DNA from 2 places in the Desmospora activa DSM 45169 genome. Region 2 is predicted to be linked to the other one. Evidence: riboswitches for the same ligand, from Rfam matches in the RefSeq annotation. Region 2 holds a riboswitch; the other holds the start of a gene.

Region 1 (4,500 bases), 2.2 Mb from region 2:
ATCCCGGAATGGGTACAAGCCAGAATCCCATCCCGTCAAGCTTCAACCCATACCCGATTGCTTCAGGTGAGAAGCACTTTCCACCCCTTGCGCTTGCAGCAGTACTTGCGGAACGCCAGTGGTGGGATGCGAGATCATGATCGGTTTTACCCCATATACATCCTCGATTAAGGAAGAACGCAATACCGTTGCCGGTCGTCCTTCCATTACTACTTTCCCGTTTTTCATCAACAACAGCCGCTCGCAATATTGAGCCGCTAGATTAAGGTCGTGAAAAACAACCAGCACCGCCAATCCGCATTTCCGCTGCCAACGTTGGATATGATCCAGGATAGACAACTGATGAGCAATATCGAGATAAGTGGTGGGTTCATCCAGCAACAGACAGGACGGTTCCTGTGCCATCGCTTTGGCGATTGCCACCTGCTGCCGCTCGCCGCCACTCAACCACTGAACGGAGCGGTGGCGCCAAGGTGCTAACCCGGTCTGCTGCAAAATCCGCTCCACCACCTCCCGATCCCGGCGCTCCGTCCAGGGCCAAAAGCCCTGATGGGGATGACGTCCCATAGCGACAACTTCTTCCACTGTAAACGGAACCGGCGGCAACCCTTCCTGTGGAAGCACCGCCAACTGACGAGCCCGTTGCCGTTGACCCCAGGCAGCCATCTCTTTTCCCTGAAAGCGAACCTGGCCCATATCAGGAGGCTCTTCCCCGCATAGAAGCCGGATCAGAGTCGTTTTCCCACAGCCGTTGGGGCCGATCAAGCCGACCATTTCCCCGGCGTGCAATGTCAGATTTACATTGCGTAGCACTTCTCGCCCCTGGCGCTGTTTACTTACCCCAATCGCTTCCAGCATCCCGCTCACTCCTTTCACTCTTCGTCATGGTGGCGGGGATTCCTCCCAACCGTGCCGACTGTGTCGCCGTAGCAGCCACGCAAAGAACGGTGCTCCGATAAAAGCGGTAATGACACCAATCGGCAACTCCCGCGGATCCATCAACATGCGTGCACCGGTATCCGCCCATACCAGGAAAACGGCTCCTCCCAAAGCGGACAACGGCAACAACACCCGATGATCCGGTCCCGTCAGCATCCGGAGCAAATGGGGGATAATCAACCCGACAAAGCCGATTGTACCGGATACCGCCACCGCCGCCGCCGTCATCAATGTGGCGGTTACCAGCAACACCAGTCGTACCCGCTCCACCGGTACACCCACATGGGCGGCGGACCGTTCCCCCAAGGCCAATAAGTTTAACGTACGGGCCAGCAGCCAGCTGAGCAAGAGACCTCCAGTCAAAAAGGGAACGACGACCATTGCATGACTCCAATCCCTTAAAGCGACACTTCCCATTAACCAGTACTGGATTCGCTGCATTTCCTGGGCGGATACGGTGGCGATCATATAGGTAAGAATCGCACCAAAAAACGCTTGCACCACCACTCCGGATAAAATCAGCGTATCACGGCGCATCGTATTTCCGACACGAGCGAGGCTCAATACACAGACGAGTGCCAGCGCTGCCAGTACAAATGCCCACAACGGCACCGTCCACCGCCCCAACCAAGCGGCACCCCATCCGGTAAAGATGGCAATAGCCGCCCCTACCGCTGCCCCCGAGGAGACCCCTAGGATATAGGGATCAGCCAAGGGATTGCGCAACAAACCTTGGAAAACGGCCCCCGCTGTCGCCAATGCCGCCCCCACCACCGCCGCCAATACGACACGGGGCAGACGAATTTCGCGAATGATCGCTTCTGTCACCGCATCGGTTTCCACTGATCGCACCGGTTTGATCATGACCGCCCACGCATCAAGCATGCCAATATTAGCCGATCCAATCGAAACGGCCAAAGCCATCGAAAGCAGCAACAACACTGCCAACGACAGCAACCATAATCCTAAACGCAAGCTCCAACGGCTCCCCATCATCATTTGGCGACTTCAGCGTATGCTTCTGGATACAGCCCTTCCGCTATCTGCAGGAGACCCTGGGTGATCCGGGGGCCGGGACGGCTGATCAGATTGGAATCTACCCGTTGGATACGGTCATGTTTGACGGCATCGATTTCCTGCCAACCACCACGGGATTGAACCGCCTTCTCATCCCCGTGCGTAAGGAGAATAACATCCGGATTCCATTGGATCACGGTTTCTGAAGAGACAGGGTCCCATCCCTCATGGTCAGCGGCTACATTTTCTCCACCGGCAGCGGTGATCAATTCATCTATAAACGTGCCTTTTCCCGAAGTATGCAAATCAGAGGAGACTTCCATCCACACCTTCACTCTCTCCTTGTCATCCTTTACCGTTGCCGCTACTCGTTCCGCCAGTTCCTTCTCCTTTTTCATGTCAGATATCACTTTTTCCGCTTGCTCCATCGCTCCGGTTGCCTGTCCCACATTGTGGATCATCTGAAAAACATCATTCAAATTCTGCGGTTCATAGCTGAGAACAGTTAGTCCCAACTCCCGTAGTTTATCGATTGTCTCCTGTCCATTCACTGGAGAGGCCAATACCAGATCCGGCTTCAGCTCGGCTACCTTTTCCACATTGATCGTCATATCGCCAACCTTTTCTACCTCTTTTACCTCTTCGGGATAATCGTCATTGGTAGTGACTCCCACTACTTTCTCTCCCAATCCGAGGGCATATGCCGTCTCGGTCATGCTTGGAATCAGAGACACGATCCGCTGCGATTCATCGTCGATACTCACTTCGGCATCCGTATCATCCGTCAGGGTAACCGGAAACCCTACCTCTGTCTGTTGCGGCTTCGCCCCTTCTTTGTCGGCGGCAGACGGTGCCTGACAGCCCACGCTCCAAACCATCGCCAAGGTCAACACCAAGGCCAATACACGAAAACGGCTCCACATCTCCCAACCATTCCCTTCTGGATGACAAAATAAAAAAACCGCTCGCCCGAGGCAAAAGGGTTTCACAGGCATTCCTTGAACAGAGGACACCGATGTCCACAACAAGGTCCCGCGCTCTCCTTTACCTCGAAGGAGATCGCAAGCGTACCGGTGAAGGGCAGGTCTCCTGGCTCATGGATCATCGCTTTACCGCGCCTTCCCGTCCTGAAGGACAGTGGCTGTATGCGGTTTCGCTTCCCATTGACAGTGGCGGGACCGCGCCGGATTTGCACCGGCTTCCCTTTTCACTTCCGCCCGTAAGCGAAAGACCCTTCACCTATCCACTTGTGGCTACATTATAGCTGATTGTCAGAAAATGTTCAATTCGGAAGAAAAGGAGGAACAAAAAACCCACTTGGCAAATCGGCAGTCGGGAGGTACGCTGGAAAGCAAGCAGGGGCTTCCACAAATGAAACAGTAAGAGCACGCAGTCTCAAAAATCCTTCCCTGATCAACACGTTTGTTTTTTGCTATCGTTTCCTGATAGACATGAGAGAGGAGGAGAATCGATTGTCAGAAGTAGAAACCGATCCCTTTCACTTAAGCCTGCCACAGGAAGAACGGGTAATCCGAGGAGAGGTGCGGCTAACCCCTTCTACCCAACCATTGCCGACCGTGATTTTGTGTCATGGTTTTAAAGGCTTTCGCCGTTGGGGGTTTTTCCCCTATGCCGCAGAAGCGTTGGCACAGGCCGGTTTTGCCGTTATCACCTTTGATTTTTCTATGAACGGCATCGGTGCAGATGGGGAAAACTTCACCGAGTTGGACCGATTTGCCCACAACACCTACAGCCGTGAACAAGAAGATTTAGCCCGTATCCTACAAGCACTCAAGCAGCAGGAACTCCCCCAGAGCGACGCGATCGATCCCCAACGGTTGGCGTTGGTGGGACACAGTCGCGGTGGAGCCAACAGCTTGTTGTTTGCGCTTGACCATCGCGAGGTGGATCGAGTCATCTTATGGAACAGCATCGCCCGACCCGACCTCTTTTCTCCTGAACTAAAAGAGCGCATCCGTCGCGAAGGGCGGGCCACTATTCCCAATGCCCGCACCGGCCAGGATATGCCGATCGATCGGGAGGTATTAGATGATCTCGAAGCAAACCGGGAGCGCTATGAGCTGTTGCAACGCTTAAAGGGATACGAAAAGCCGGTGCTGATTTTACACGGGGACGCCGATCTCTCCGTTCCTCCCGACACGGCTAAGAGACTGGCGGCAGCGATTCCCACTCACAAAACTCATTTTCTCGCTGGAGCCAATCATACATTTGGGGCGGTTCATCCCTTTCAGGGTACTACACCACAGTTGGAGGAAGCAGTGAGGCACACCGTCTCCTTTTTACAAAAACTCTAATCTCGCTAAAAGTATGAACAGCATCTTTTTTGCGGCAACGAAAAGACCGGCCAGCTGGCCGGTCTTTTCGTCTCAAGGGGGTCAAACTCTTTTTATCGAATAATAGGAAGGAATCGCAATTGTTAAGGTGTTGCTATTATTATATCCAATTTAAAAATGTATGTCAATCACAATAGCATCAAAAAATGAAAGCCATTCCATCTTTTTTCGTTTTTTCACTTTGATCAGC
Region 2 (4,500 bases):
CGATCCCGGGGTTACTGTTATCCAATACCTTTCGCTTAGGCATCGTCGGATTAACCAAAACCCTGGCCGAAGAACTGGCTCCATACGGGATTACGATCAACACCGTCGCTCCCGGCCGGATCGCTACCGACCGCGTCGCTTTTCTCGATCAGATGAAAGCCGATCGCCTCGGTGTCAACCGCGAACAGATCGAGAAACAATCGCGGCAAGCGATCCCGTTAAAACGATACGGGACACCGGAAGAGTTTGCCAATGTGGTTACTTTCCTAGTGTCCGATGCTAACTCGTATATGACCGGAAGCTCCATTCTCGTCGATGGCGGCATGATCAAGTCGATATAAATCATTGGATACGCGATAAAGCGGTAAACAACTCTCTCAGCTTCGCTTCATCCTTTTCCGCATAAGCTGTTACAAAGGCTTGTAGTTGCACTGGAGCGGGGCGGTGGCGGAAGTATTGGTTTGACCTCAACAGTTTAAAGATGTTTAACCATAAAGAAAAGTAATACCGATATTGCAGGTAGGAAGCGATGTTCTTCACCCAAACGGCAAAGACTGGTCAAAAGCGATCAGCGGAGCTGGTGTAGACATCGCTTTTCACATTTTCTCGTAAAGCTACCCATACGATCCGTTCTGCACACATTAAGCCGATTTCATAATAGTTGATCTCCAAAGTTCAGTCCCAGGAAGTGTCGCGGCGATATTTTGCAGAGTCTCATGAATTGAAAGTATGAATATTCCGCCTATTATGGGCGGATGTCGGCCAGTACCGCATCTAAAATGGTGAGTTGATTGTACAGATGACTAATCTATTGTCGTATGGGATGAGGATATGGTAGGCTTTCTGCTGGAATGCAGCTATACCTTTGAAAAAGCGTTATTAACCAACGGCATCTCGCTTCCCCATTACTGAGCAGGAACAGCGGTGCCGATGTATATCTCAAATCTCCCTTGTTCCCGCCGTACGTTTTAAAGATCCGATTGTGGACGGTATGCGTCCCATTCCGAAAAAAATCGGCCATTAACCGACAGCTGTTCATTTCCCTCAATTTCTTTTTCCATATTTTTTAAAACAAAGGAAGTGATCCTTCTTTATTGTCCAAAATATAGGTGTACAGGTCTGTTTATTGTTCGATTCATTGATTACTGACAAAAGGAGGATTTTGCCATGACGTCAAAAGAGGATCGTATTACGCCCTCTTCCACACTTACATTTAAAGACTATGTAAAAGCGATTGGCCCAGGCGTGATTATCGCTGCGGCCATCATTGGACCGGGAACCGTTACAACCACCTCGGTGGCAGGAGCCACTTATGGGTATGAAGCGCTCTGGATTGTGATTCTGGCATGTGTGGTCTCCTATTTTTATCAGGAGCCCGCCATTCGCATCACATTGCGTAAAAGTACATCTTTAATGGAAGGAGTGCGTCAACATGTCGGAAAACCGGCCTCCGGTTTTTTATTGGTCGCTCTAATCACGGGAGCTGTCGCTTTTCAAGCGGGTAATTTTACCGGCGCGGCTATGGCCCTCAATTATTTTATACCAGAAATAACGATCACCGCATGGGCCTTGACCATGGCGATTTCGGCATTGGTTATCGCTTGGCTCGGAGTTTACACCTTGTTAGAAAACATCAATAAGGTTTTGATCGGCCTGATGGTTGTGGCTTTTGTCATTACCGGCTTTGTATCCGGCCCCAGCCTCGGTGATCTGGTAAGCAAAGGCTTTTCCTTCCGTATACCGGGAGGAGACTACTGGATGGTGCTCGCGCTGTTGGCGACCACATTGCCCCCTAATACTGTATTGGGCCTATCCGCCTTTCTTAAAAAGAAATACGCAACCGTAGCCGATCGCATCCCCTCTCGGGAAATTGCCCTCTCCCGCTTCGATCTCCGCTTTAACATGGTAATTACTGCGTTTATCACCGGATCGATCATCATCTGTGCCGGTGCCGTCATTCATCCACAAGGGATTGAGATAACCGGAGCCGAGGATATGGCGATGCAACTAACTCCGCTTTTGGGGCGGTTTGCTGGGGTATCGTTTGCCTTGGGATTGTGGGCGGCCGGTTTTTCTTCCGGTCTGTATCAAGCCTCTTTGGCCTACATTTTGATGAACCAGGCATTTGGGTGGCCGGAAGATGCCACCGCACTCCGCAGTCGTATCATCATGGTGGTGACCAGTTTGGTACCGGTCGGGATTATCGCCCTGTTTGACGAGATGCCGATTGCCGTCATCGTCACCGCACAAGCCTTAAACGGGTTGGCGTTACCGCTGGTGGCAGCCTTGATCTGGCTTCTCAGCAATAAGAAAGATTTCTTAGGGGATTCCGTCAACAACTCCAGACAAAATATCATCTACGGTTTGATTATGCTACTGGTTACCTTTCTGGCGCTGCGTGTCTTTCTTGAGTTATTCCATGTCATTTAGGTGAAGCGCTAAAGAGAACCCATCGCCGCCATCCAGCGACTACAACTTACGTCGGTCGGAACAGACGCGAGTGTTTCTGGAAAACATTCTAATTGACCACGCCTCCGCTTTATAGTAAGCTTTTAAAATAATTTCATATCACGGGGATAGGTATGTTGGATTAGTCCAACGTTTAAAAGGGAAATCGGTGAAAATCCGATGCGGTCCCGCCACTGTAACAGGGGAACCGACGGCATATCAGCCACTCATTCATTTGCATGGATCACGAATGGGGAAGGCGCCGTCCGATGATGAACCTGGAGCCAGGAGACCTGCCTATCCCAACAACACCAGTGGTACCTACGGTTGATAGGGAGGTGTTTGGATGAACGGGATTGAACCCATTTGAATTTGTCATGGGAAGTAATCACATGAACAGAAGCATCCAGCCATCTCCGCGTGTGTACTTGGGAGATGGCTTTTTTAATGATGAAAGGGGCGATGGATTGTGGTAAACGTATACACCAGTAACCTCGGATACCCGCGAATCGGAAAACGGCGAGAATGGAAAAAAGCGCTGGAATCTCATTGGTCCGGCAAAATCGAGCAAGCGGAGTTGGAGGAGCGGATAAAAACGCTCCGGCATGAATACTTGCATACACAGGTGGAAAAAGGGGTTGATCTCCCACCCGTGGGTGACTTCACCTACTATGACCATGTGTTGGATACGGCGGTCATGTTTGGACTGATCCCCAAGCGCTTTGGCCATGATGGAGGTCCAGTTTCCCTGGACACCTATTTTGCAATGGCCCGAGGGAATCAAAAAGCGGTCGCATGTGAAATGACCAAATGGTTTGATACCAACTACCATTACATCGTTCCGGAATGGGAAGAGGAAATGGTACCCACTTTGCTGGAAAACCGTCCGCTTCGTGCTTTCCGTGAAGCCAAACGCTGGGGAATCAACGCCAAACCGGTGATTCTAGGCCCGTTTACATTTTTAAAACTGGCCAAGGGATTTCATCCTGATCAGTTTTCCCGCTTGCTCTTGGACACCCTCACTCCGCTGTATGCCCAAGTGCTGCAAGAATTAGAGGCAGCAGGCGCCGATTGGATTCAACTGGATGAACCCGCCTTCGTAACGGATGTCACCGCCGCTGAAATGGAATGGTTACACACCGCATACAGTCGACTGGCGGATGCCGCTCCTGGGCTGCGCCTGTTGGTGCAAACTTATTTTGACTCCGTCTCCGCTTACTCCGATCTAATCCGTTTACCAGTACACGGAATCGGGCTGGATCTGGTGTACGGCCGGGAAGAAAACCTGGCATCGCTCCAAAAGCATGGATTTCCCGAGGATAAAGTACTTGCGCTAGGTTTGATCGACGGCCGTAACATCTGGAAAACACCCTTGCAAAAACAGCTCAACCTGCTGGAGGAGATTCGGGAGATCGTCTCTCCGGCCGCATGGATGTTACAACCCTCTTGCAGCCTGTTGCATGTACCGGTAGATGCGGCAGAAGAGCAGGAGCTACCATCAGAGTTAGCCGGGGTAATCGCCTTTGCCCATGAAAAATTGGATGAATTGAGCATTTTAAAAGAAGGATTCCTCCACGGGCAAGCGGTTGTTGCCGAAGTATTGCAAGAAAACGCTGCTGCGATTGAAACGTTTGATCAGGCTTCTTTTCGCCGGATTCCTGAGATACGGAAGGAGATCGCCAACCTTACTTCCACAGCCTTTACCCGCAGCCATCCCTTTGCCGAACGACAAGAACAGCAGGAAAAATTCTACTCCTTCCCGCTGTTTCCCACCACAACCATCGGCAGTTTTCCGCAAAGCCCGGAGGTGCGACGCGCCCGTAAAAAATGGCGAACGGGCGAATGGTCCGAGGAACGTTACCGTGAATTTGTACAAAAAGAGACCGCTCGTTGGATCGGCATTCAGGAAGAGATCGGCTTGGATGTACTGGTTCACGGTGAATTTGAACGAACCGATATGGTAGAGTATTTTAGCGATAAATTGACCGGCTTCTCCTTTACGAAACACGGTTGGGTCCAATCCTACGGTTCCCGTTGTGTTAAACCACCCAT

Evidence for each region. A riboswitch is a leader RNA that binds a small molecule or an ion and turns the genes downstream of it on or off. The one in region 2 is predicted to bind cobalamin.
Region 1: it holds a riboswitch for cobalamin, as region 2 does, so the genes downstream of both, C8J48_RS00285 (ABC transporter substrate-binding protein) here and metE (5-methyltetrahydropteroyltriglutamate--homocysteine S-methyltransferase) in region 2, are expected to answer to the same signal.

The regions. Positions count from the first base shown of each region.
Region 1 is NZ_PZZP01000001.1:61,263-65,762, reverse strand. Features, by position in the region: gene C8J48_RS00295 (heme ABC transporter ATP-binding protein) at 43-858, opposite strand; gene C8J48_RS00290 (FecCD family ABC transporter permease) at 883-1,914, opposite strand; gene C8J48_RS00285 (ABC transporter substrate-binding protein) at 1,935-2,984, opposite strand; cobalamin riboswitch at 3,019-3,207, opposite strand; gene C8J48_RS00280 (alpha/beta hydrolase family protein) at 3,429-4,271, shown strand.
Region 2 is NZ_PZZP01000001.1:2,245,413-2,249,912, forward strand. Features, by position in the region: gene C8J48_RS10910 (SDR family oxidoreductase) at 1-341, shown strand, start outside; gene C8J48_RS10915 (Nramp family divalent metal transporter) at 1,168-2,430, shown strand; cobalamin riboswitch at 2,562-2,763, shown strand; gene metE (5-methyltetrahydropteroyltriglutamate--homocysteine S-methyltransferase) at 2,918-4,500, shown strand, end outside.